2 regions of the Solibacillus kalamii genome follow, and region 2 is predicted to be linked to the other one. Evidence: riboswitches for the same ligand, from Rfam matches in the RefSeq annotation. Region 2 holds a riboswitch; the other holds the start of a gene.

Region 1 (12,110 bases), on a different contig from region 2:
AAGCCCGTCACATTAAACTGCCGATCTTTTGCAAAGCGGTAAACAGTATAAATTATTCCGGGAACAGTGGACATCAGCATCGCGGCATAATCACCAAAAGGTTCTCGGCCAAACTTCCATATTGCATAGGGTAAAGCTGCATAAAACAGTAGTTCTATAAAGATAAGATATTTATTCGACTGTGAATTATTAGCCATAAAAGCCTCCATTACCGTAAAAAATGTTTTGTTATATTACTGAAGATTATCCGACGCTATATTTTATAAAAATAAAACCTAAAAAAGCAACCAAGCAAATGAAAGACACTTAAAATCAGCTTTAATAACTCCTTTCTATTTTCTGTAATATTATGTATATTCTTCTACGCATTACCTTGAGTAAAGTTTCAAAATTTTAATAATAGAGGGGTAGAGGTAAAAGGATTGAAGGAACAAAAAGTAAGTAGGTGCTAAAATACTATTAGCTTTTTAAAATATTTATGTTACAATAACTTTCAAATAAAATAATTTCCTTCGGGGTCGGGTGAAATTCCCAATCGACGGTGATGAGTTAATCTCTAAGCCCGTGAGCCACTTTTTGTGTGCAGGATTTTGGTGCAAATCCAAAGCCGACAGTTATAGTCTGGATGGGAGAAGGAATGGCAACACATTTTTTAAAAATTTGATTTTAAATGTGATTTTTTGCTATACACTTTTCCTGTCGCGCCTTTGTGACGGGATTTTTTATTTTATTGAAAAAAATAATTTCCTTCGGGGTCGGGTGAAATTCCCAATCGACGGTGATGAGTTTAACTCTAAGCCCGTGAGCCACTTTTGTGTGCAGGATTTGGTGCAAGTCCAAAGCCGACAGTTATAGTCTGGATGGGAGAAGGAAGCAATGTCAGCAGTTTTTTGAAAAATAACTTCAAAAAGCTTATTTGATGATGCTCAATTTTCCTCTCATCGAACTCCGAATCCAATCGGGGTTCTTTTTTAATTTTAAAAAGAGGTGAGCAGGATGTTTACAGGAATCATTGAAGAACTAGGGACGGTTGAATCGATCAGCCAGTCCACACAAGCGATGGAACTAGCCATTCGCGCAAACAAAATTCTAGACGATGTTCAACTCGGGGACAGCATTGCCGTTAACGGTGTCTGTCTGACAGTGAAACAATTCTCGTCATCCGTATTTTTAGCGGATGTTATGCCAGAAACCGTCAAAGCAACGAGCCTCCAGCAATTAGCAGCAGGTATGCCTGTCAATCTGGAACGGGCAATGTCGGCGAATGGACGTTTCGGCGGGCATATTGTTTCGGGCCATGTTGATGGAATTGCAACAATTCAACGGAAAAGACCCGTCGCCAATGCAGTTTATATTGATCTGGCGATGGAAAAGCATTTGATTGCAGAATGCATCAAGAAAGGCTCAATTACAGTGGACGGCACGAGTTTAACAATTTTTGATGTGACAGACACATTCATTACCATTTCCTTAATCCCTCATACGTATGAGCAGACTGTATTAGGCTATAAAAAGCCGGGAGATGTTGTAAACATTGAAACAGATCTAATCGGAAAATATGTAAAAAAACATTTACAAAATCAAACGGAAAGTACAATTACAATGGACTTTTTGCAACGTACAGGATTTTAGAGGAGTGGTGACAAAATGAATACAATTGAAGAAGCAATTCATGCATTGAAAAACGGTGAGATTATTATTGTATCAGATGACGAGAACCGTGAAAATGAAGGAGATTTTCTAGTTTTAGGAGAATTCGCTACACCGGAAAATATTAATTTCATGGCGCTTTATGGAAGAGGGTTAATTTGTACACCAATTTCATCTGCAATTGCAGAAAAGCTTTCCCTTCATCCAATGGTGCAAAGCAATACCGATACATATCAAACAGCTTTTACGATTAGTATCGATCATATCCATACAACAACAGGTATAAGTGCATTTGAGCGTTCTAAAACGATGTTAGCATTACTTGATCCTGCAACAAAACCGGAGCATTTTCATCGTCCGGGCCATGTGTTCCCGCTCATTGCAAAACAGGGAGGCGTGTTGGAGCGTCGCGGGCATACGGAAGCAGGCGTCGATCTGGCGAAGCTATGCGGTTCGAATGAAGTCGCAGTTATCTGTGAAATTATGAACGAAGATGGTTCAATGGCCCGCATGCCGCAGCTCAAAAAGATAGCACAAAAACATAACCTGAAATTTATTACTATCGAAGACTTAGTTCAATATATAAAATTAACTACCGTACTGGTATAAAAAGGAGTAATTAAAATGGGAAAAACATTTGAAGCACAATTATTCGGAACAGATTTGAAAATCGGAATTGTCGTAGGGCGATTCAATGAATTTATTAATGATAAATTATTAAGTGGTGCAATTGACGGCTTAAAACGTCATGGTGTTGACGAAGCAAACATTGATACAGCATGGGTTCCAGGTGCTTTTGAAGTACCGTTTGTAGCAAAAAAAATGGCTGAAACAAATAATTATGATGCAGTTATCGGTTTAGGTACGGTCATTCGCGGCTCTACAACTCATTATGATTATGTATGTAACGAAGCAGCAAAAGGAATTGCAAAAGCGGGCTTGGATACAGGAGTTCCGGTAATTTTCGGTATTGTTACGACTGAAAATATCGAACAGGCAATTGAACGTGCTGGTACGAAAGCAGGCAATAAAGGCTACGACAGCGCAATGTCTGCAATTGAAATGGCAAACTTGAATAAAATGTTTTAATAAATATTAGTGCATGCCACTCCAAAAAATTTGGGGTGGTTTTTTCTTTGCTTTCAATAACAAGTTTACAAATAATTTCATGTAGATTATTATTACGTTATACGATATATCGCGTGACATAATAGTTGGAGGAATGTATATGTCTTATAATGGCGGACCGATGACTGAAGCAATGTATTACGTATTATTGACTTTAATGCGTCCAAATCATGGTTATCAGTTAATGCAATCCATTACAGAAGTATCAAAAGGCCGTTTAACAATGGGGCCCGGAACGTTATATGGTGTCCTATCACGAATGCAAAAAGACGGATTAATCGCATTGGCAAAAGACGATGGGCGGCGAAAAATATATGAAATTACGAAAGAAGGCGAGCATGCATTAAGAATAGAATATGCTCGTCTAAAATCTCTAATTTTCGACAGCAGTATATTAGAGGAGGGAAACGATGACTAAAATGGTGCGCAAAATCCGACCAACCAACTACTGGCGAATTGGAGAACACGAAAGCTGGTTTTCGGATATGTCGTTACAGGGGCTCCACCTTCATAAAATGGGAACAAATTTAGCCCATTTTAAAAAAGGTGACCCGAAGCGAATTGAATACCGGATTGAGGTGACAGATAGGAAATTAATTACCTATGAGCAAATTGATCTGTACGAGGAAAACGGCTGGAAGTATGTCACAAGCTATCAATGGTTTCATGTTTTCTCTTCGCCAACTGAAAACAATGCACCCGAAATCCATACAGATCCTGCAGAACAGGCATTTACGTTACAGCGGCTAAGTAAAAAACTCGTATTTTATTTAATATGGATTTCTCTTGGAGTAGCCTTGATTCTAGGCATGCTTTTGGCGATGTGGTTTTTGGATGGAACCCCGGTCTTACGGTTAGTTGAAGGATATGTCGTTCAGCAAAGTATCCTTTCTCTCGTCTATATTCACTATGTTTTTTACGCGATAAGAGCTATACTGGCGATTCAAGAATTGAAAAAAAGTTTAAAAGAAGGCAAAGCCATCAATCACCATGCCCCATGGAAAAAAAGTTTGAAAAAAAATAGTGTATTTTCGGTTGTCCTTATAGGAATTATTCTTTTAAGCGGCCTAATGCCATTTTACCAATTGAAAAAGATGGATACCTTTATGATGCCAAACAATGACGAAAACTTGCCGTTTGTCCGTTTAGCCGATATCGAACAAAATCCACAGCTAACTCGGGAGGATTCTTATAGCGATGAAGTTGATTGGGCGAACCGCTATACAACAAATTGGAGTATCTTTGCACCCGTGCAGTTTGAAACGGACGAAAATGGAATAATTAAGGGTGAAATGTGGTTGGATAAAAGTGGTGCATACTCACCGAGCGTTTCTACTGAAATATACAATTTAACATTTCAGGCGTTCGCTAAACCATTGATGTCTGACTTGATGGAGTGGCATACATACGGGGATGAAAGGGAAAGTTTCATAGAAAGGAAACACCCTGGCTTTGATCATCTTATTACTCGCGAGGATGAAGAATGGAAACAATTAGTTGCATCAAAAGATAAAGTGGTAATGTATATCCGTTATTACGGATATGCAGAGTTGGATGTGATAGTGGAAAATACAGCTCAGAAAATATTGCTGCTTGCGGATAGTTAGATCCAAGCGGTGTAAAAGGCAATCCTGCATAGTCAGGATTGCCTTTTTGCTGTGAACATTTTCAATTTTTTTATTGCGTCAGGGAGTGCTGAAATGGTTTCCTGGTCTTAATTATTTATTTACAAACATTCCCTTCTATTTTATTGTTAGGTCATATAGGTGAGGAGGTGGAGCAATGGCAGAAATAGTACGCAGAATAAGACCCGGGCAATCTTGGCGTATCAAGGAACATGAAAGCTGGTTTTCCGATATGTCCGAACAAGGGCTGCATTTTTTTGAGATCGGCACATATTTTGCCAAGTTTAAAAAAGGTGATCGCAAACGAATGGATTACCGGCTGGAACTTGCAAAAAGCAAATACATATCAAGTGAAAAAATTCGGTTATACGAAGAAAGCGGCTGGGACTATATTGCGAGTGACCGCAATTTTCACGTATTTGCAGCACCGACTGAACGTAAAGCAAATGAACCTCCAATAAATCGAGAAGAGCAAATCTCAATAGCAAAAAAAGCTTTTAATAAAACATTATTTAATTTTATAGTTAATTTTATTGCAATTATTTTAATCACTACGGTCTTCGTCAAATCTTTCGAAAACGGAAATATTTCTGTTTTACAACTGATAGATGGATATACACTTGCTCCGTTGTTAGTATTATTCGTTAATTTTATACAAATACTTCCGATAGGTAAAAGCTTATTTGGAATCAATTGTTTGCGTAATGAACTTAAAGCTGGGATATTAGACGATCAACAAAAACCATGGGAAAACTTTTACCGGTCAGGTATTGTCTACAGTTTCATAGTATTAGTAATTACATTAACTCTTGTGTTTATACCGATTTACCAAATATGGAGTATGAAAACAACCTCTTTACCAGAAGAAGATACAGGGCTGCCAATTGTCCGACTTGCTTCAATTGAAAATCAGCCGCATCTTAAAAGGAAGCCATTTTACTTCGATGGCGAGGATTTGGGAAGCACCTACTCATCACAGTGGAATATTTTTGCTTCTGTTCAATATGATTCAACAGAAATGGGCGTTATTCAGGAAGGGGAATGGTACGATCCAAATCATGCATATCAACCATCAATCTCATCGGAAGTTTATAAGCTACGTTTCCATTCCCATGTTAGCTCACTAGTTAATGAGTTAATAATCAAGCATACATATGGAAGTGATCCTGCAAGTTTTAAAGAAAGAAAACACACAGCTTTTGATCGTCTGCTGATTAGGGATAATTCTTTTCATAAAGATTTTCTTTTTGTAAGGGGTCGAACTGTGATGTATATCAATTATAGGGGTCAGGTTAAAGATGATGTAATCATAGAGAAAGCTGCCGAGAAAATGGCATTGCTTGCTGACGATTGAAGGAATCGCTAGTAATATTCTAATAAATATTTAAATCATCTAATATCAATTTGACATCTTCTAATAAGTTACCGATTTTCTAATATATAAGGCAATTGTTCTAATAATGCTCTTAGATCTTCAAATAAACATTCGGAAAATGCTAATAAACCTTTGAAGTTTTCTAATAAATATAAAAGACTTCTAATAAAATCAGTCACATCAGAATGTATACAAGTAACGTCACACTAGCAATCCATTAAAATTAAAATTCCCCTAGCTTCATTTCGATGAATTATGTTAACATATTTAAAAATTCAGAAAATGAAGGTGATTAAATGGAGAATGTTCTGTTCTTTATAATTGCGTGTATACTGCTCATTATTTTACCGGGTCCTGATACAGCGATCGTTACGAAAAATACGATTGTTAACGGACAAAAGGGCGGATTTCAAACAATGGTCGGCTCTTGCGCGGGATTAACCGTCCACACAATTGCAGCGGTTGCGGGGCTATCGGCGATTATTGTAAAATCTGCCGTGGCATTTACAGTGCTGAAATATGTTGGAGCAGCCTACTTATGCTATTTAGGTATCAAAACATTAATGAGCATGCGTGCGAAAAAAGCAGATACGGAGGAAATGACGGACATTCCGGAAATTGAAGCTAAAGGCAATTCCTATTTTAAGCAGGGCCTCATTACAAATATCACAAACCCTAAAGTAGCAGTATTTTTCCTGACTTTTTTACCGCAATTCCTATCAAAAGGCGCAGAACCGTTTTGGCCATTTTTGACAATGGGAATTATCTATATTGTTTTAACATTTATTTGGTTTGCGCTCTATGTATTTTTATTAAACAAAATCCGCAATTTCATGAAAAAACCTGCTACACAATCGGTGATCGAAACGTTAACTGGAGCGGTTCTAATCGGTTTTGGCATCAAACTTGCACTTGAAAAACAGACGTGATAGTCAACATATGCGTAATTCACAACCACATTGCCCTTAAAACGCAATAGCCTTTCACCGCTTATTCTTTTTTAAAAAAGGGTATAGTTCCCTAATTCTAGAAAAAAGGATGATGAAAAATGGGCTTGTATATTACAATGTGGATAGCCATGATTGCTGTAATCGTAGTAAATGCGCTATCCAATACCCTGCCATTAAACGGGCAAACGGCATCAGAAATTACGAATCGATTAGAAGTGTTATTTACACCGGCAGGCTACGTATTTTCAATTTGGTCGTTAATTTATTTACTGCTTGTCATATGGCTGATTACGATATACCGCAAAGTGAAAGACAATCGTTTTAAAGGAAAAGTGGGTATTTTATTTATCATCAGCTGTATATTTAATATTGCTTGGCTGTTCAGTTGGCATTATGAACAGTTTATACTGTCCATTATCGTTATGTTCTTTTTGTTATTTACACTGATAGCGATTTACCTGCAGTATAAAAATACAGAAAAAGGTCTTTCAGAGCGTTTTCCGTTTTCATTTTACTTAGCTTGGATATCCGTAGCGACAATTGCTAATGTAAGTTATGTTTTAAAATATCATGGTGTCGATTTGGGGATTTCAGAGGTGGTCGGTTCGCTCGTACTTGTAGGAGTTGCGGTTATTCTCGGTTATTTGGCCGTTGCCATCTCGCAGGATATTTTCTTTCCACTAGTCATCGTTTGGGCACTAATCGGTATTGCTGTAAAAACAGATAATTCGACAATGCAGTACGGTACAATCGTATTAACGGTGATATTAATTATCGCGGCACTCATTCGCTATGTTGGGATGAAGACGAAAAAGTTCGCATAATGAATAAGGGTTGTAGTATAAGTCGTAACAGACTTGATACTACAACCCTTTATTTTGGACACTATTTGAAAAATACAATTGACATAAAGCCCATGTAAAAACATAGTGTCACCGCAAAAGTCATAGCAGCCGATACAATGACCGGCAACTGTTTAATATAACTTACGATGACAAGACCGATGAACAGTGCAGTCAACAGGAAAAATCCTAAGCCAATACCTGTCATTTGGAAATACCCGCGCATACCGGCTTCAATTGAGCTACGGTAGAACAATTCAAAAAACGGCGAAATTTCCTGTACATAAAAACTAGGTGGCTGTTGCTCACTATACAGTGCGGTAATGAATAAAATCAATATGAGCAAAATCGTTTCAATCCGTACCCATGTACGCGGTTCAAACAATGGCTTGTTCAACTTCAATTTAATGAGCAGACTGTTTGCCAAAATAATAACAGTCAACGGTACGAGCAAAACATGTTTAATGAATAGCAATTGTCCATAATTGCTCGACCAGCTTGTCACATAGCCAGGAACGATTGTGTCAGTCATCAGGACACCAGTTAAAGCAACGGCTGTAAAAGCTACGAGCGCAACAGGGGAGAACCATTTTAAAAAGGCTTCCCAGTTAAGTGCATCTTTTGAGAAAAAACTCATCATGAGTAAAATACCGAGCCAAACACTGACAGCAAGAAGGTGAACAAAATCCAGTGCCGATCCGACAATGCCTGTCATTGAACCTGCATGACTAATATAGCCAGTTGCCGCCATAATGGCGATTAAAATAAAAATTGACATGACCGCTAAAAGCTTCGTAGGTTTCTTCATAAATTGGCGAATCATTATAAGCAAAATAAACGTAAAGCCAATGACCGCGAGCCATGAATGGCCAACTTTAAATTTTATAAGCAGCATAACCACTGATTCCATGAAGCCAAACTGTGGTGTCAAAATTGTTAGCAATTGAATATTCGGTACAAATGTGACAACCGGCAAGATGACCGCGCTAACAATGAGCCACTTTGCAGAAATATCAATTTTCGGACGAACTGTTTCTGGGATACAGTACAAGATAAATGAGCCCATAAGAAGAGCTAAACTAACATAGAGTAAAAATTGACTAAAAATGGTCAATGCCATCATTTTACATTTTTCCGTTTAGCAATCGTGAAAATACTTACTATTATAATAAGAAGTAAAAGGGCTCCAACGATATATAGTAATGTATTGTTTGATGATTCTTCCTCATCTGCCGCAGTCGTTTCCGCTGCATTATTTTCTACCGTTTCGTTTACTTCTACTTGCTCTTCATTTTCTTCTGTAACTTTTTCTTCGACCGGTTCTTCAGCTACAGGTGCATCAACCGTAAATGAGAATTTACCTGACAATGGATGGCCATCAGAACTAATACTATTCCACTCAACAGTATAGTCATCATTTGGTAATGGGGAATCAAAAGTACCCGTTAATACACCATCGACTAAATCCATCGAAACTGTTTCTATTTCTTCACCGTTACTTGAAATGACTTTAAATGTACTGCCTACTTCAATTTTCCCGGCGTATGTAAGTTCGATCGCCTGCAATGTTTCTGTTACAACTGCTCCATCTTCTGGGTTAGTCGTGTCTAAATACGTATGTGCTGCTACGTTCGGTACAGCTAAAAATAACGCAGCAAGAATCGATAATAATATTGTTCTCATATTAATATGATTCTCCTTTCATAGGTTTTTTTACTCAATCCATATTGTAGCCGAACAATAAAACATTTGCACTGTTTCCGCTTTTTAAACTTGAGGAAATGTCAGTAAGAGAGAATTGTTATGCTATAATATTGTCACAAATGAAAAGGGGACCAACATGAAATATTTTGTAGAGGATATTTTTTTAAATGGACATAAACAGGCCGTCCTGCTTTTACATAGTTTTACGAGCAATGCGAAAGAGATGCACTATGTGGCAAAAATGCTTCATAATAAAGGATATACAAGTTATGCGCCAAATCTGGCAGGGCACGGAGCATCACCGGAACAATTATTTGCAAGTTCTATGGAGCAGATATGGAAACATAGCAGACAGGCAGTTCAATTTTTAATCGATGAAAAATATGAAGCGATTACGGTAATTGGTCAGTCATTAGGTGGTGTACTAGGAATAAGACTGGCAAATGAATTCCCTGAAGTGAAGGCTTTATGTATTATTTCTTCACCAGTATTGGAGCGGCCTGTGGAAGGTTTGGAACAGCGTGTTGTCTATTATTCCAAGAGGTATTTACAAAATAGAGGAAGTTCTGAACAGGAACTGCAAGATTTTTTAGACGATCACTTTCCAAGACCTGCCGAAAAACTGATTGCACTGCAGCAGTTTATCGTTAAAACAGGAAAACAGCTTCATTTACTGAAACAACCGCTTTTCCTGGCAAAAGGTATGCTCGATGAACCGGTTTTCCACCAAAGCATTGATATAATTGAAAAGACTGCAATTAGCAAATCTATTACGAAAAAAAAATACGACAACAGCGGTCATCTAATTACATTAGGAAAAGAACGCGAATTACTGACGGATGATATCATTCGATTTATCGAGGGAATAGAAAAAGGAACTGTCTAATTATTGTAGACAGTTCCTCCTGTTATTCTTCTTCGCTGTTAAACCATAACGGGTCATTATCATCAACATCGCCATTATAATTAATAAAAATCTCTTCGCCTGCTTCAATATCTTTATAGGCAAAGAAATCGAATGTTTCGTTGTCGAAATTGATTTCATATGTGGCATTCGGCTCATACGAATGGTTAAATAGCATCCCGTAGCCTAAAAGGATTGCAGAGCGTCCAATGCCAAATTCAAACGCATAATCCGCAAGATTCGTTTTTTCAATATGTTCATGCTGCTCATTTGGATAGCTTAGTACCGGTGCTTGGTGGAATAACGTTCCTTCAGGAATTGCGTTAATCGCAAAAATACCGCGATTATATTCCCCTTCACTTATCGGGGAATTCTTTACTTCGATCATATTTTTCGCCTTCTAACTTTTAAGATTCTTTCCTACTGTAACATGTATTATAGAAGAAAGGTTGTTTAATTACTTATTTACGTAAATAATTTATTGGAAGGATGAAGTTCATGCAAAAACTGCAATATGAACCCGCCTGGGATAAAGCAATTTCAGCTCAGGATCGATTATTAATAGAACAAGTTTTTCAACAAACTAAAGAACAGGACAAGAGAATTTCCTGTTGCCTTATACGAACAGCTATTAATCATAAACAACAAAAGCTCATTATTACACTTATTCATAACCGAACAGATCAGCAATTGAAATTCCGAAATACGGAAATAAGTATTATAACAGAAACGGGGAAAATTACTCAAAATTTTACAATTGATGCACTCCAAATTCCTCCTTTTTGTTCAATGCCATGGACGTTTATTTTCGACGAAAGTATTGATTTTCAATTCACAGAAATAAAACAGATAGATATTGAAATATAATGGGATTGAGGTGAAGGAATCGATGCATGAAATGAATGCAGGAATTTGGCTCACATTCGTAACCCCTATCTTTTTAGTCAGTGCATTATATTTTACACTGTCATTTTTACTACACTTGAAAAGCGACAATATTCGTTTAATGACACAATCGAAGTGGGGAGCAGTCATCTCACTGGCGATTGCTTTAATTGTGCCAGCGATCTATCAAATCGTTGTTTATTATCAAGTCATGAGTTATTAAAAATGTAAAACCAAAAGACCGCTATGTAAATAGTGGTTTTTTCTTCTTATAACCTCGAATTCATCCTTAAATCACATAATTAATTTCTAAATAAATACAAATAAATATGTTTTTTTACGTTAATCCGCTAAAAGCATACTATTCCAGTAAGAATTGTTTAAATTGGCTATTGACTTTAAATAATTGCATCTGTAAACTAACGAATTAAGAATACTGAATTGCAAGAAAATTCTATAACTAGTAAAGGAGAGGTGTTATGGGAGCAGTTGCACATATTGATGAAATCGCTGAAAAGCTTGCCGAACAGTTTAAACAGACAGCCGTAGAGAGGGATAAAATTGGAGGCAATGCTAAAACAGAGCGGGATTTAATACGAGAAAGCGGACTTTTAAAACTTTTAATTCCGATAGAATACGGTGGTTTAGGTGGAAATTGGCATGATGTATTTCAAGTTGTCCGAACGATTGCACGTGCGGATAGTTCACTTGCACATGTTTTAGGCTATCATTTTATCAATCTCGTTACACCGCATTTATGCGGGTCACATGAGCAAAAGGAATTTTATTACCGTGAAACGGCCAAACATAATTACTTTTGGGGCAATGCGTTCAACCCGGTCGCAATTCAACTGAAAGCTGAAAAGACAATGACAGGCTATGTATTAAACGGAGTAAAAACGTTCTGTTCTGGCAGTGTCGATTCGGATGTTCTATTAGTATCGACGCTAGTGGAAGGGCAGGATGAGCCATTATTGGTCGTTATTCCTAGTAAACGGATAGGTATAGATATAAAAGGCGATTGGAACAATATGGGTCAGCGTCAAA
Region 2 (12,110 bases):
CAATATATGGAGTCAATCAAGCCGGAATAGGAGTTTTTACGCAATGAATAAACTACTTTGTGAATGCGGGCATGAAAATCCTGAAGGTACAACGCTCTGCCAAAAATGCGGTTCTCCATTATCCGCAGAAGAAAAAAGCAAAAAAATTGCAGATATGCGGTACGAAGGGACAGCCATACGTTCAAAAACTTATAACAAGTCAATTATTGATAAGGTTTGGAATTTTTTCTCAAGTGTGAAAGTCGGAATTACGCTCATTATTATCAATTTAATAGCAGCATCAATTGGTACAATCCTACCTCAGGAGTTTTACATAAGCGTAGCGACAGACGCTGAGAAGGAAAAGTACTATTCGGATGTTTATGGATGGTTCGGTGAAATATACTACGCGTTAGGTTTATCGGATCTTTATTCATCCTTATGGTTCCAATTACTTGTATTAATGTTAGGCGTGTCCATTATTATTGCAAGTATAGATAGAGGTATTCCATTACATAAATCTTTAAAAAACCAACGAGTTAAACGACATTCAAACTTTATGAAGCGTCAGCGAATTATTGGTGAGGGGAAACCAACTGAAACGCCCGATCAAACGCTTCAGCTCGTTGAACAATCTTTAAAAACATTGAAATACAATGTTCGACGTGAGGATGATTCCATCTTAGCGGAACGTGGACGTTTTTCGCGCTATGGTGCCTATGTAAATCATGTTGGATTAATTGTCTTTTTAATAGGGGTCATGCTCCATTTAGTCCCGGGCATGTACGTTGATGAATCGATGTGGCTTCGTGAAGGCGAGACACGTGCTGTACCGGGTATGGACGGGTATTTCCTAAAGAATGATAAATTTATTTTGGAGACTTACGATAATGTTCCGCAGGGCGAGCAGATCAAACAAGGGGTCAATGTAGTCGCAAAAAATTACCAGACAGACGTGACATTGTATAAACAGCAGGAAAATAGCGTACCAGGACAGGCGGAAAACCTGGAAAAAGTGAAGCAATACGGAATTCAGGTAAACCATCCGCTCAAGCATGAGGGCTATGCATTTTATCAGATGGATTTCCGATTAAATGAGATTAAAACAATGGTTTTTGATTTAATCAATAAGGAAACAGAACAATCGCTAGGTCAATTAAGCATTGATTTAACGAACCCGCAGGAAGTATATACGCTTGAAAATGGCGCACAGGTCGAATTAATGGGTTTTTATCCGGACTTTTCAGGTTTTGAAGATGGTGTACCGCAAACTGCTACCCAAACACCGAATAATCCGGCATTTATTTTTAAAATGACTACCCCTGAAACACCAGATGGGGAGACAAGCTTTGTTGCGATCCAGCAAACACTGGAGCCAGAAGGTGACAATATTTATAAAATGAAGTTTTCGAATGTGGAAACGCGACATATGTCGGGTTTAACGATTCGTTATGACCGGACAATCCCTATTTTAATTGTAGGGGGCATTATCTTTATGATTGGTGTTGTAATCGGTTCCTATTGGAATCATCGCCGTATATGGATTGAACAGTTGGCTGATGGAACAATACGCATGGCAGCACATACGAATAAAAACTGGTTTAGTATGAAAAAGGATTTAGATGCATTAACGAAGCATGCTCATTTACCACAATACGTAGATCAACAGGAAATAGAAAACAACGAACATGTTGAAACAGAAAAGGATGGTAAAACCTTATGAGTTTAATCGATTTAAGCGGTTATTTACTGTATGCGGCATTTATTAGTTATTTGGTAGGGACATTTTTATTTGCAGGCGCAATTAAAGTAAAAAATGACACAGCAGCAGCTCGGGCAGATAAATACGGTAAAATTGCCCTTGTTGTTACAATTATCGGTTTTGTTGCGCAGTTAGGTTATTTTATTACACGTTGGATTTATACAGGACATGCACCGGTTAGTAATATGTTTGAATTTACGACAGCATTCGGTATGTTCATCGTTCTATCCTTTATCGTTATTTACTTTACGTATAAAGTGGCAGCATTAGGGGTTGTTGCTTTACCAATTGCATTATTGATTATTGCATATGCCTCTATGTTCCCGACAGAGGTAAGTCCATTAGTACCGTCACTGCAAAGTCATTGGCTGACGATCCATGTTACAACTGCAGCGTTAGGGCAATCGATTTTTGGGATTAGTGCGGTAGCCGGACTTATTTATTTGCTGAGAAATGTGAATATGGACGAGCGCTCAAAAGAAAGTTTTTGGCTGGAAGCAGTCATGTTCTGCTGTGTATTAGTTGTAGGATTCGTTGCGGCAACGGTTACATTTAATGCAATGGATTATGAAGCGAAATATGAATACGTTGATACATTGGATCAGGTCAGTACTTCAACGTATTTGATGCCGGCTATTTTCGGTATGAATGAGTATGTGGAGTTGTCTGAAGACCGTATGACACCGTTATTTGAGTTACCGGCATTGATCGATGCACGGAAACTCACAACTGTTTTTTGGTCTGCTCTGTTCGGTACAATTATTTATATACTCATTCGACTGATTTTTAGAAGAAAGATAGCGAAAATGTTTCAGCCATTAGTTAAACGGGTGAACTCGACGCTGATGGACGAAATTGCCTACCGTTCGATTTTAATTGCTTTTCCGATTTTTACATTAGGCGCGCTTATTTTTGCGATGATCTGGGCACAGGAAGCATGGGGACGATTTTGGGGCTGGGATCCGAAAGAAGTATGGGCCCTTATTACATGGCTGTTCTATGCAGCATTTTTACACCTGCGTCTGTCAAAAGGCTGGGAAGGAAAAAAGAGTGCTTGGCTAACGGTAATTGGTTTTCTAATCATTTTATTCAATTTAGTCGTTGTTAATCTTGTTATTGCAGGATTACACTCTTATGCATAATGTGACAATAACTGCTTTTTAACCTATCGTTAAAGCAATTATAATAGTTTCCAATTCTATACAAAATAATTAATAAACAGTCATAAAGTTCGAAAAGTTCAATCACAATGATTGGGCTTTTCTTTTCAATCGTTCACTAAAAAGGTACAATAGAGAAGAGAAATAGAGTTTTGAAAGGGGCAACACCAGTGTCTGAAAATATTTCTGTGTTGATAGTGGATGACGAGGATCGAATTCGTCGTTTGTTAAAAATGTATTTAGAGCGTGAGGGCTATTTAGTAGAAGAAGCGGAAAATGGAGAACAAGCACTTTCGATGGCACTTGAAAAAGATTATCATTGTATTTTGTTGGATATTATGATGCCTGAAAAAGATGGTTTGGAAGTTTGTGCTGAACTGCGCGAAAAGAAAACAACGCCTATTATATTGTTGACGGCAAAAGGTGAAGAAGCAAACCGTGTACAAGGATTTGAGCTTGGTGCGGATGATTATATTGTGAAACCATTTAGTCCGCGAGAAGTCGTATTGCGTGTAAAAGCAATATTACGACGTTCAGCAGTATTTTCACCTGTTTCAAATTCTTCATCATCTAAAGATCTAGTTGTGTTCCCGCATTTAACAATTGATCATGATGCACATCGTGTGACAGCAGATGGAACGGAAGTAAATTTAACACCGAAAGAATACGAATTATTGTACTTTTTGGCGAAATCACCCGATAAAGTTTTCGACCGTGAGCAATTATTAAAAGAAGTTTGGCATTATGATTTCTTTGGTGATCTGCGCACAGTAGATACACATGTAAAGCGTCTGCGTGAAAAACTGAACCGTGTCTCTGAAAATGCAGCGAAAATGATTGTAACGGTTTGGGGAGTAGGCTATAAATTCGAGGTCGTAAATGATTAGAATAGCAACAAGTATTGTCGGGAAGCTATGGGGAACCATTTTGCTTCTCGTTTCATTTGTCCTGTTTATTTTCACCATTTTCATGTTGGAGTTTCTTGAAAACTATCATAACGAGCAGTCCGAGGCTTCATTAAGGCAAACAGCCGCAGCTATTGCGAGCATTATCGATGAGGAAGAAATCGATGATAAGCAGTTTGCGATTATTTCGGAATTATTAACGGAAACAACAAATGTACTTATCGCGAAAAATTCAGATGAAATATTGTATGCAAGACAAGAAGGAATCAATAAAGAAGAAATTCAGCAAAAAATAATAAGCAGTAAAGCATTTGAAGAAGTATATGCATCATCAGAGCCGATAGTAGAGGAACTGAAGCTGCCTTCAAATCGGGAAGAAGATGCGAGCGACACCAATTATATTGTATTGGGTTTCCCGCTGAAAAGTGTTGAAGACTTACATGGGGCCGTTTTTATATACAAAAATCCCGATGCGTTACACCAGACAAGTAATGAAACAACGAAAATTGTTGTTATAGCTGCAGCCATCGCATTTATATTGACGACAATTTTTGCATTTTTCCTATCTTCTAAAATAACGCTTCCATTGCGTAAAATGAGAGAGCATGCATTCGAATTGGCGAAGGGACGTTTCGATTCTAAAATTGAAACGAAGCAAAATGATGAAATTGGTCAGCTTGCCGTTGCGTTTAACCAGATGGGCCGCCAATTGAAGCATCATTTGGAAGTGATCAACCAGGAAAAAGAACAATTATCGAGTATTTTAACATCGATGACCGATTCCGTTATTACATTTAATCGTGATAAAACGATTTTAGTGAGCAATCCCCCTGCAGAGCGACTACTGCAAAAATGGTTCGTCGAAAAAGGATTGGACAGCTCCAAGCCGATACCTGATGAACTTTACCAAATGCTTGACCATGTATTGAATTTTGAAGATCAGCTGGACGAAGAGTTTGAAATGGGCAAATCCTATTACAGTATAACGATTAGTCCGCTGTACAGCAGGGACTCCATTCGTGGTGCAGTCGCTGTTATACGAGATAAAACCGAGGAAACAAAACTGGAAAAGCTGAAATCGGATTTTATCGCCAATGTTTCACATGAACTTCGGACACCAATCGCGATGCTACAAGGCTATTCTGAGGCGATTATTGATGGGGTTGTGACAACAGAGGAAGAACGTATAGATATGATCCGTGTAATATACGATGAATCACAGCGTATGAGTCGTCTTGTAACAGATTTACTTGACTTGGCGCGGATGGAATCGGGACATATGACCCTGTATAAGGAAGAAGTGCCATTAGTTACAGTTATTGAACGAATGACACATAAGTTTGACCAAACAGCGAAAGAAAAGCATGTGCAACTGCAGATTGAAACAGACTTTTCGGACGAAACGCTTATTTCGATTGATGAGGACCGCATCGAGCAAGTGTTAACGAACTTAATTGATAATGCGATTCGCCATACACCAGCCGATGGATCCGTGACTGTTTCTATGATAAATGAGCAAAATTACGCAAAAATTCAAGTGAGCGATACAGGGCAAGGCATTCCTCAAGATGATTTGCCATATGTATTCGAACGGTTCTACAAAGCTGATAAAGCACGTACTCGCTCAAAAGGCGGAACGGGCTTAGGTCTGGCCATTACGAAAAATATTGTGGAAGCACATAACGGAAGAATTTCTGTTGATAGTGTCGAACAGCAAGGAACAACCTTTACATTTTACTTGCCATTACCTTAAAAAAATGGGGTAATGGAATAATGGTTATGAAAAAGTTTATCATTTTGAATCGCTCAAAGTGATAAACTTTTCTTTTTAATTGACTAGTTCGTTTATAAACGGATGATTATTGTAACTTTTTTGTTTCGAAAACGACAAATTACGTGAATGGAGGTGGGATGGGTGCAGCAATCCATTTTCCATCGATTATACGATACGTATCATCAGGATGTTTTTAATTTTTTGTTCTACTTAGTAAAAGACCGTACCACAGCTGAGGATCTTGCCCATGAAGTGTATGTTCGTGTATTAAAATCATACGACCGTTTCGAAGGGAAAAGCTCTGAAAAAACCTGGCTGTTTTCAATAGCAAAAAATGTAGCGATCGATTATTTCAGAAAAAAACAAGTACGTGATAAGCATGCATTTACAGCATTTGATTGGGAGACAGAGCAACTCGTAAGCCCAATCCCTTCACCTGAACAATTTACCGAATTAAATGATCAGCTCCATCAATTATTGGGTGCATTGGAAGAATGTTCAGGAGATCAGAAAATGGTTATTATTATGCGATTTATTCAAGAACTGTCCATCCAGGAAACAGCTGAAATTTTAGGGTGGACGCCCGGCAAAGTTAAAACGACACAGCACCGTGCTTTAAAGAATCTGCGGCTGTTATTGGAAGCGCAAGAAGGAAGGGAGGCGAATCCATTATGAAAAAGGAGCATTGGGATGAAAAAGAGATTGAACTTTTTCTGAAAAAAGCACCGAAAGTAACCGATCATCGTTCAAAAGATGAGGTATTTAATCGATTAAAGGATGATGGAGCATTTAATGAAGATCCGCCTCATATACAGCAAAACAATCAAAAAGGCATCCGTTGGGCACCGTTATTCGTTTCGATTGCATCAATATTTATTATTGTTTTAATCAGCGCGCAATTTATAGGGAATAATGAGTCCGTCACAATGCAAAATGAAACATTTGACATTCAGACTCCAGAAACGGAAGAAAATATGACGATGAGTGCAAAAGAAGATGCGTCTACACAACATGAGCGCTCCATGATTAATAGTTTTACGACGGAAGCTCAACCGGAGCAAACGTTAGTTTATGAAAATGAGCTTGCCGACAACACATTATTAGAAATTGGTCTTGCAGGGGATGATGCAGAAAGCGTACCAGTGAGCATATTGATTCCAAATGAAGTTGTTGCCGAAAAAACAGGTACAGAAAATCCGTCAAAGCTGGAACTTTATAATACATTCAGTCCGCTGCTTGATGAACAGTCGCTCGGGTTTAATGAATATCATCCATACAAGGGTGAATTGCGAGAAGAAGGGAACACGCTTGTTCACATATTGCCGGAAGGTCACCAATATGATGCAGGAACAGCTTCCTTATCGAATTATCTTGGTTCACTTGTCGATACTTTCAGTGATGCATATACGGAAGTGCAAATAGAAAATATCTCAGGAAAACCAATTTCCTTCGATCATATTGGAGATGTAAATGAGCCGTTTCTATTAAACGATGAGAACGCTCAATATAATTATTTTATGTATCAGATGCGCAATGGGGCGGTATATTTAAGTCCGAATTTCCGAATGAGCTTTACAAATGTGGAAGAAGCAATCAAAAATATGACGGTGGAAGCGAACGATATATATAGAACGGTTATATTGCCAGGTGTATATTTAAAAGTTGAAGACGCTGAATCAGTCGTTACGATTACATTTGAAGAGCCTTTAAACTTGGAGAATTACGAGCCTGCACAAGCAATGCGAATGATTGAAGGGTTAATAATGACAGCGGCAAGTTTTGATAAACAAGTCAAATTCGAAAATATTGTACAGGAACAATGGGGCGGTTTTGATTTCACAAAACCAGTGGAGAAGCCGATTGCTGCAAATCGTATCCATTATGAATTTCAATAATCCAAATTAATTTACTAGGAATTGTAAGCAATGGGCTTTACAATTCCTTTTTTTTATATATAATAAGAATTGTAGCAAGGTAATTGTTACATAAATTTCATATTGATTCATCTTCGGGGCAGGGTGTAACTCCCGACCGGCGGTAATAAAAGTGATAACCTCTGACCATTTACTTGGAGGAAGTTATGTCAAACTTTTCGAGCCCGCGAGCCACTTTTTGTGTGCAGGATTTGGTGCAATTCCAAAGCCGACAGTATAGTCTGGATGGGAGAAGGTGAAGGTACGGTCGTCATTTTTTGAAAATGCCGTGCTTTGCAGTACTTATTTTCAAGTTCCTTATTTGTTGCGGAATATTTTTTCGTATACAAAAATCAGGAATTGCTGCAAATGCACTGATAGACCCTTTATTTAAGTGTGCCTATTTCTCCCTTATGCTCTATTTGAGTATAAGGGTTTTTTCATGGAATGATTTGATACGTCCTTTCTTCTTGCGAGATGGAATCAGCAAAGAGGAGAGATTTATATGCAAAAAAGAAGTTTAAAGTTACGATCATTCGTAACAATCGCAATGCTGAGTGGAGTTTCATTTGTTCTAATGTTGTTAAACTTCCCACTACCATGGTTCCCGGTGTTTTTACAAATTGATTTCAGTGATGTGCCAGCATTGATTGCGGCAATTACAATGGGTCCTGTTGCGGGTATTCTAGTTGAACTTGTCAAAAATGTGCTTGACTGGATTTACACAGGGGCTCCTGAAGGGATTCCGGTAGGTCATATGGCAAACTTTGCTACAGGTGTATTATTCATTTTACCAGCTTACTATATTTATAAAAAATTCCCTTCTGCAAAAGGGTTAATGACAGGCTTAGTTGTTTCTACGGTTGTTATGTCACTAGGAATGGCAGCATTAAATTATGTGGCGTTCTTACCGCTGTATACGTACTTACTAGGCTTCGAATATAATATGTACGAAACGATCGTACTGGGTATTTTACCATTTAATATTGTTAAAGGAATTATGATGATTGTTGTCGTGACGATGCTTTACCGTACAATGCGTGTATGGATTGAAAATCAGCGCCGACAATATTTGGCTTAATTAAATAATAAGATTCGGAGCGATGTCGTAAAAGTGTTAACTTTATGACACCGCTCCTTTTATATTTACTATTACTATTGTCATTCTGTTATAGGGCTGATATGATATTGTACATTGTTAAGAAAATTAGGACGTTTCATTAAAACACCATGAAATGACATCTTGGGAGAGAATATGATGGACAAAAAAATACCATTTTCAACCTATGCAGTAATCGGAACGATGCTGTTTGGTATGTTTTTTGGAGCGGGAAATTTAATATTTCCGATTCAAATGGGGCAATTGGCAGGAACGAATTATTGGTTTGCGCTAATTGGCTTTTTAGTTACGGCAATTGGTTTGCCGTTTTTAGGAATTCTGGCAATCGGATTGTCGGGAAGTAATGGATTGCGTGATTTGGCAAGTAAAGTACATCCGATGTTTGGATTGTTTTTTGCATTGGCTTTATATTTAACGATCGGGCCGTTTTTTGCAATTCCACGTACAGCAACAGTACCGTTTGTCGTTGGATTTGAACCGTTTATCGATCCTTCACAGGCAACATTGTGGCTAGCGGTATTCAGTTTTATTTTCTTCGCGATAGTTTTTTACTTTTCGTTAAATCCGGCGAAAATAATGGACATTATCGGAAAATACTTAACGCCAGCTTTTTTAATCTTTTTATTTGTATTAATCGGAATTAGTCTATTTTCTCCAATGGGGAAATTTGTTGAGCCTGCTGGGGCCTATATTAACGAGGCGTTTATGACAGGATTTAAAGAAGGGTATAATACGATGGATGCACTTGCTTCACTTGCGTTCGGTATTGTAGTCATCCATGCGATTAAACGGACAGGTATTACAGATAAAAAAGAAATTGCAAAAGCGACTTGGAAATCGGGTATTTTTGCAATGGCATTAATGATGCTAATATACGGTCTGATTGCTTACATGGGAGCATCAAGTGTAACCGCAATAGGTACATTTGAAAATGGCGGGCAAATTTTTGCGGCTGTTGCTGATCATTACTTCGGCTCATATGGTGCGATTTTGTTGGCAATTATTATTGTACTTGCATGTTTGAAAACGAGTATTGGGCTCATTACTTCATGCAGTGAGTTTTTCCATGAAGTGTTTCCGAAAATCAGCTATAAGACATTTGTAGTGATGCTATGTGCTGTTTCTTTTATCATTGCGAACTTTGGGTTAACGAATATTATTACATATGCGATTCCGGTGTTGATGTTCCTTTACCCGCTGGCAATTGTGTTAATAATCCTGGCACTTTTAGGACCGTTGTTTCACTATAAAAAACCTGTATTTACAGGTGCGATTGTGCTGGTATTCTTTATTAGTATAATTGATGGATACAATGCATTGATCGGTAGTGTACCGGCATTTGAAGTAAGTTTGTTGTCCTCTATTTCAACGATCTATGCGGACTACTTGCCGCTTTATTCAATTGGCTTAGGATGGATTGTACCGGCTGTAGTTGGGGCGGTTATCGGATTATGTATTCCGAATCGCAGCGGTGAAGTAAATACGAATTAAAAAATGGGTGTGTAAGAGGAAAAATTTCCTTTTACACACCCGTTTTCTGTTTTAGTGGATATTTTGTTTTTTGAAGTTTCCACCTTTAACTTCGACTACTTCGTACACCGTCACAAAGGCATTCGGATCGATTTCACGAATGATTCCTTTTATTTTGCTTTCCTCCATTCGGTTAATTACGCAAGTGATTTCTTGGAACTCCTGATGCGAGTAAGCACCGTATACCGTATTGAATGTGGCGCTTCGTCCTAAGCGGTCCCGGATCGTTTCGACCATTTTAAGTGGCTCGTTCGTTATAATTTTGTATGTTTTAGAGCCGCTTAGTCCTTCTTCTACAATTATGATAACTTTCGATGCAATATAGTACGCAATTGCTGATAGCAATGCACCTTTGAATCCGAAAACAAACGAAACGATAATGAAAACGAAAAAGTTTAAAAATAGAATGAGATCACTTGTACCAAAAGGGAGTTTTCTGGAAAGTAACACAGCAAGCATGTCTATCCCGTCGAGAGCCCCACCATTGCGGAGTGCTAAACCCATACCGATACCTAAAATGATCCCCCCTACAACTGTAATAAGCAATGCATCGCCAGTAATGATTGTTGGTACATGGTGCATAAGCGAAGTACCGATTGCTAATGATGCAATCCCGATAACAGAATTGATAGCAAATGTTTTTCCGATTTGTTTATATCCTAAATAAATAAACGGGATGTTTAGTAAGGCGATCAGCAGGCCTAATGATATTGGCGTTAGCTGAGAAATAACGATACTAATCCCCGTGATTCCGCCATCCGATACGTTATTTGGTATTAATACCGCTTCTAATCCATAAGCGGCGATTAAACCGCCAATAATAACAATGATTTTTTGTCCGATTGACTTTGCGATGTCTTGCTTCGACATAAAATTCCCCCTCAATTTGCATGGTAATAATTATACATGAATTTCGGCCGGATGACTTTTCAACGAGTAAATTAACCAACTTTTTTGCAAAAAAAGATGCATCAATGTTATGTAGTAATGAAATTTTACGTCATTTCATTACGGATTATGTACTGAAACGCAACATGGATTAAAAAACCATTTAAGGGAATGTTCGAATTATGCGATAAGATCGTTCTAAAAAACGTATGTTAGTTTTTATAACATTGAATTGACAAGGGATATTACATTGGTTTAAAGTAAATGGTAAGAAGAGGGAGGCGAGATAATGAGTCGAGAGTTTCGAAGAGCTATGCCGTTACTGCCGATTAGCATGGTTATGCAATTGACGGAATTAACGGCCAGACAAATTCGCTATTATGAGGAACATGAACTAATCGTCCCTGCCAGATCAGAAGGGAATCGCCGGATGTTTTCTCTTGATGATATTGATGCATTGCTGGAAATAAGAGAGCTACTCGATCAGGGCATTAATATGGCAGGTGTCAAAAAGGTATTTGCAATGAGATCGAAAGAGTATGTAAAGAAACCTGACGTGGTACGCGTGACAGATACAGAATTGCGGACTATATTGCGTGAAGAAATGCTGCAGGCACAGCGCATGCAAAAAACATCGCTACGTCAAGGCGATTTATCGCGTTTCTTTCAATATAAAACTGAGTAGGACCAACTAAAAAGGAGAGTGTTGAAGTATGGCAAATGTAATGGTGAATGGAACAAGCAAAGCAACGAAAGAGAGCATTAAAAAAATTGTAGCCGATAAAAATGTTAAATTTATTCGTCTGCAATTTACCGATATTTTAGGAACAATTAAAAACGTCGAAATTCCGGTAAGTCAGTTAGACAAAGCACTGGATAACAAAATGATGTTTGACGGTTCTTCAATTGAAGGCTTTGTGCGCATTGAAGAATCTGACATGTATTTGCGCCCGGACCTAGATACATTTATGATATTCCCATGGACTGCAGAAAAAGGGAAAGTAGCCCGACTAATTTGTGACATCGCACGTCCGGACGGCTCTCCTTTTGAAGGGGATCCTCGCTCTAACTTAAAAAGA

The links. A riboswitch is a leader RNA that binds a small molecule or an ion and turns the genes downstream of it on or off. The one in region 2 is predicted to bind FMN.
Region 1: it holds a riboswitch for FMN, as region 2 does, so the genes downstream of both, ribE (riboflavin synthase) here and CBM15_RS15740 (ECF transporter S component) in region 2, are expected to answer to the same signal.

Annotation. Positions count from the first base shown of each region.
Region 1 is NZ_NHNT01000003.1:121,733-133,842, reverse strand. Features, by position in the region: gene CBM15_RS07615 (VC0807 family protein) at 1-197, opposite strand, end outside; FMN riboswitch at 505-641, shown strand; FMN riboswitch at 742-876, shown strand; gene ribE (riboflavin synthase) at 997-1,632, shown strand; partial or broken gene ribB (3,4-dihydroxy-2-butanone-4-phosphate synthase) at 1,648-2,256, shown strand; gene ribH (6,7-dimethyl-8-ribityllumazine synthase) at 2,275-2,739, shown strand; gene CBM15_RS07595 (PadR family transcriptional regulator) at 2,879-3,196, shown strand; gene CBM15_RS07590 (DUF2812 domain-containing protein) at 3,189-4,385, shown strand; gene CBM15_RS07585 (DUF2812 domain-containing protein) at 4,561-5,757, shown strand; gene CBM15_RS07580 (LysE family translocator) at 6,075-6,707, shown strand; gene CBM15_RS07575 (TspO/MBR family protein) at 6,827-7,552, shown strand; gene CBM15_RS07570 (copper resistance D family protein) at 7,614-8,621, opposite strand; gene CBM15_RS07565 (copper resistance CopC family protein) at 8,690-9,253, opposite strand; gene CBM15_RS07560 (alpha/beta hydrolase) at 9,411-10,160, shown strand; gene CBM15_RS07555 (SET domain-containing protein) at 10,183-10,566, opposite strand; gene CBM15_RS07550 (SLAP domain-containing protein) at 10,677-11,045, shown strand; gene CBM15_RS07545 (hypothetical protein) at 11,068-11,286, shown strand; gene CBM15_RS07540 (acyl-CoA dehydrogenase family protein) at 11,543-12,110, shown strand, end outside.
Region 2 is NZ_NHNT01000012.1:97,682-109,791, reverse strand. Features, by position in the region: gene resA (thiol-disulfide oxidoreductase ResA) at 1-30, shown strand, start outside; gene CBM15_RS15770 (cytochrome c biogenesis ResB family protein) at 44-1,702, shown strand; gene ccsB (c-type cytochrome biogenesis protein CcsB) at 1,699-2,883, shown strand; gene CBM15_RS15760 (response regulator transcription factor) at 3,072-3,788, shown strand; gene CBM15_RS15755 (ATP-binding protein) at 3,781-5,559, shown strand; gene CBM15_RS15750 (RNA polymerase sigma factor SigX) at 5,722-6,255, shown strand; gene CBM15_RS15745 (hypothetical protein) at 6,252-7,475, shown strand; FMN riboswitch at 7,581-7,755, shown strand; gene CBM15_RS15740 (ECF transporter S component) at 7,999-8,574, shown strand; gene brnQ (branched-chain amino acid transport system II carrier protein) at 8,752-10,104, shown strand; gene CBM15_RS15730 (YitT family protein) at 10,156-11,013, opposite strand; gene CBM15_RS15725 (MerR family transcriptional regulator) at 11,321-11,716, shown strand; gene glnA (type I glutamate--ammonia ligase) at 11,745-12,110, shown strand, end outside.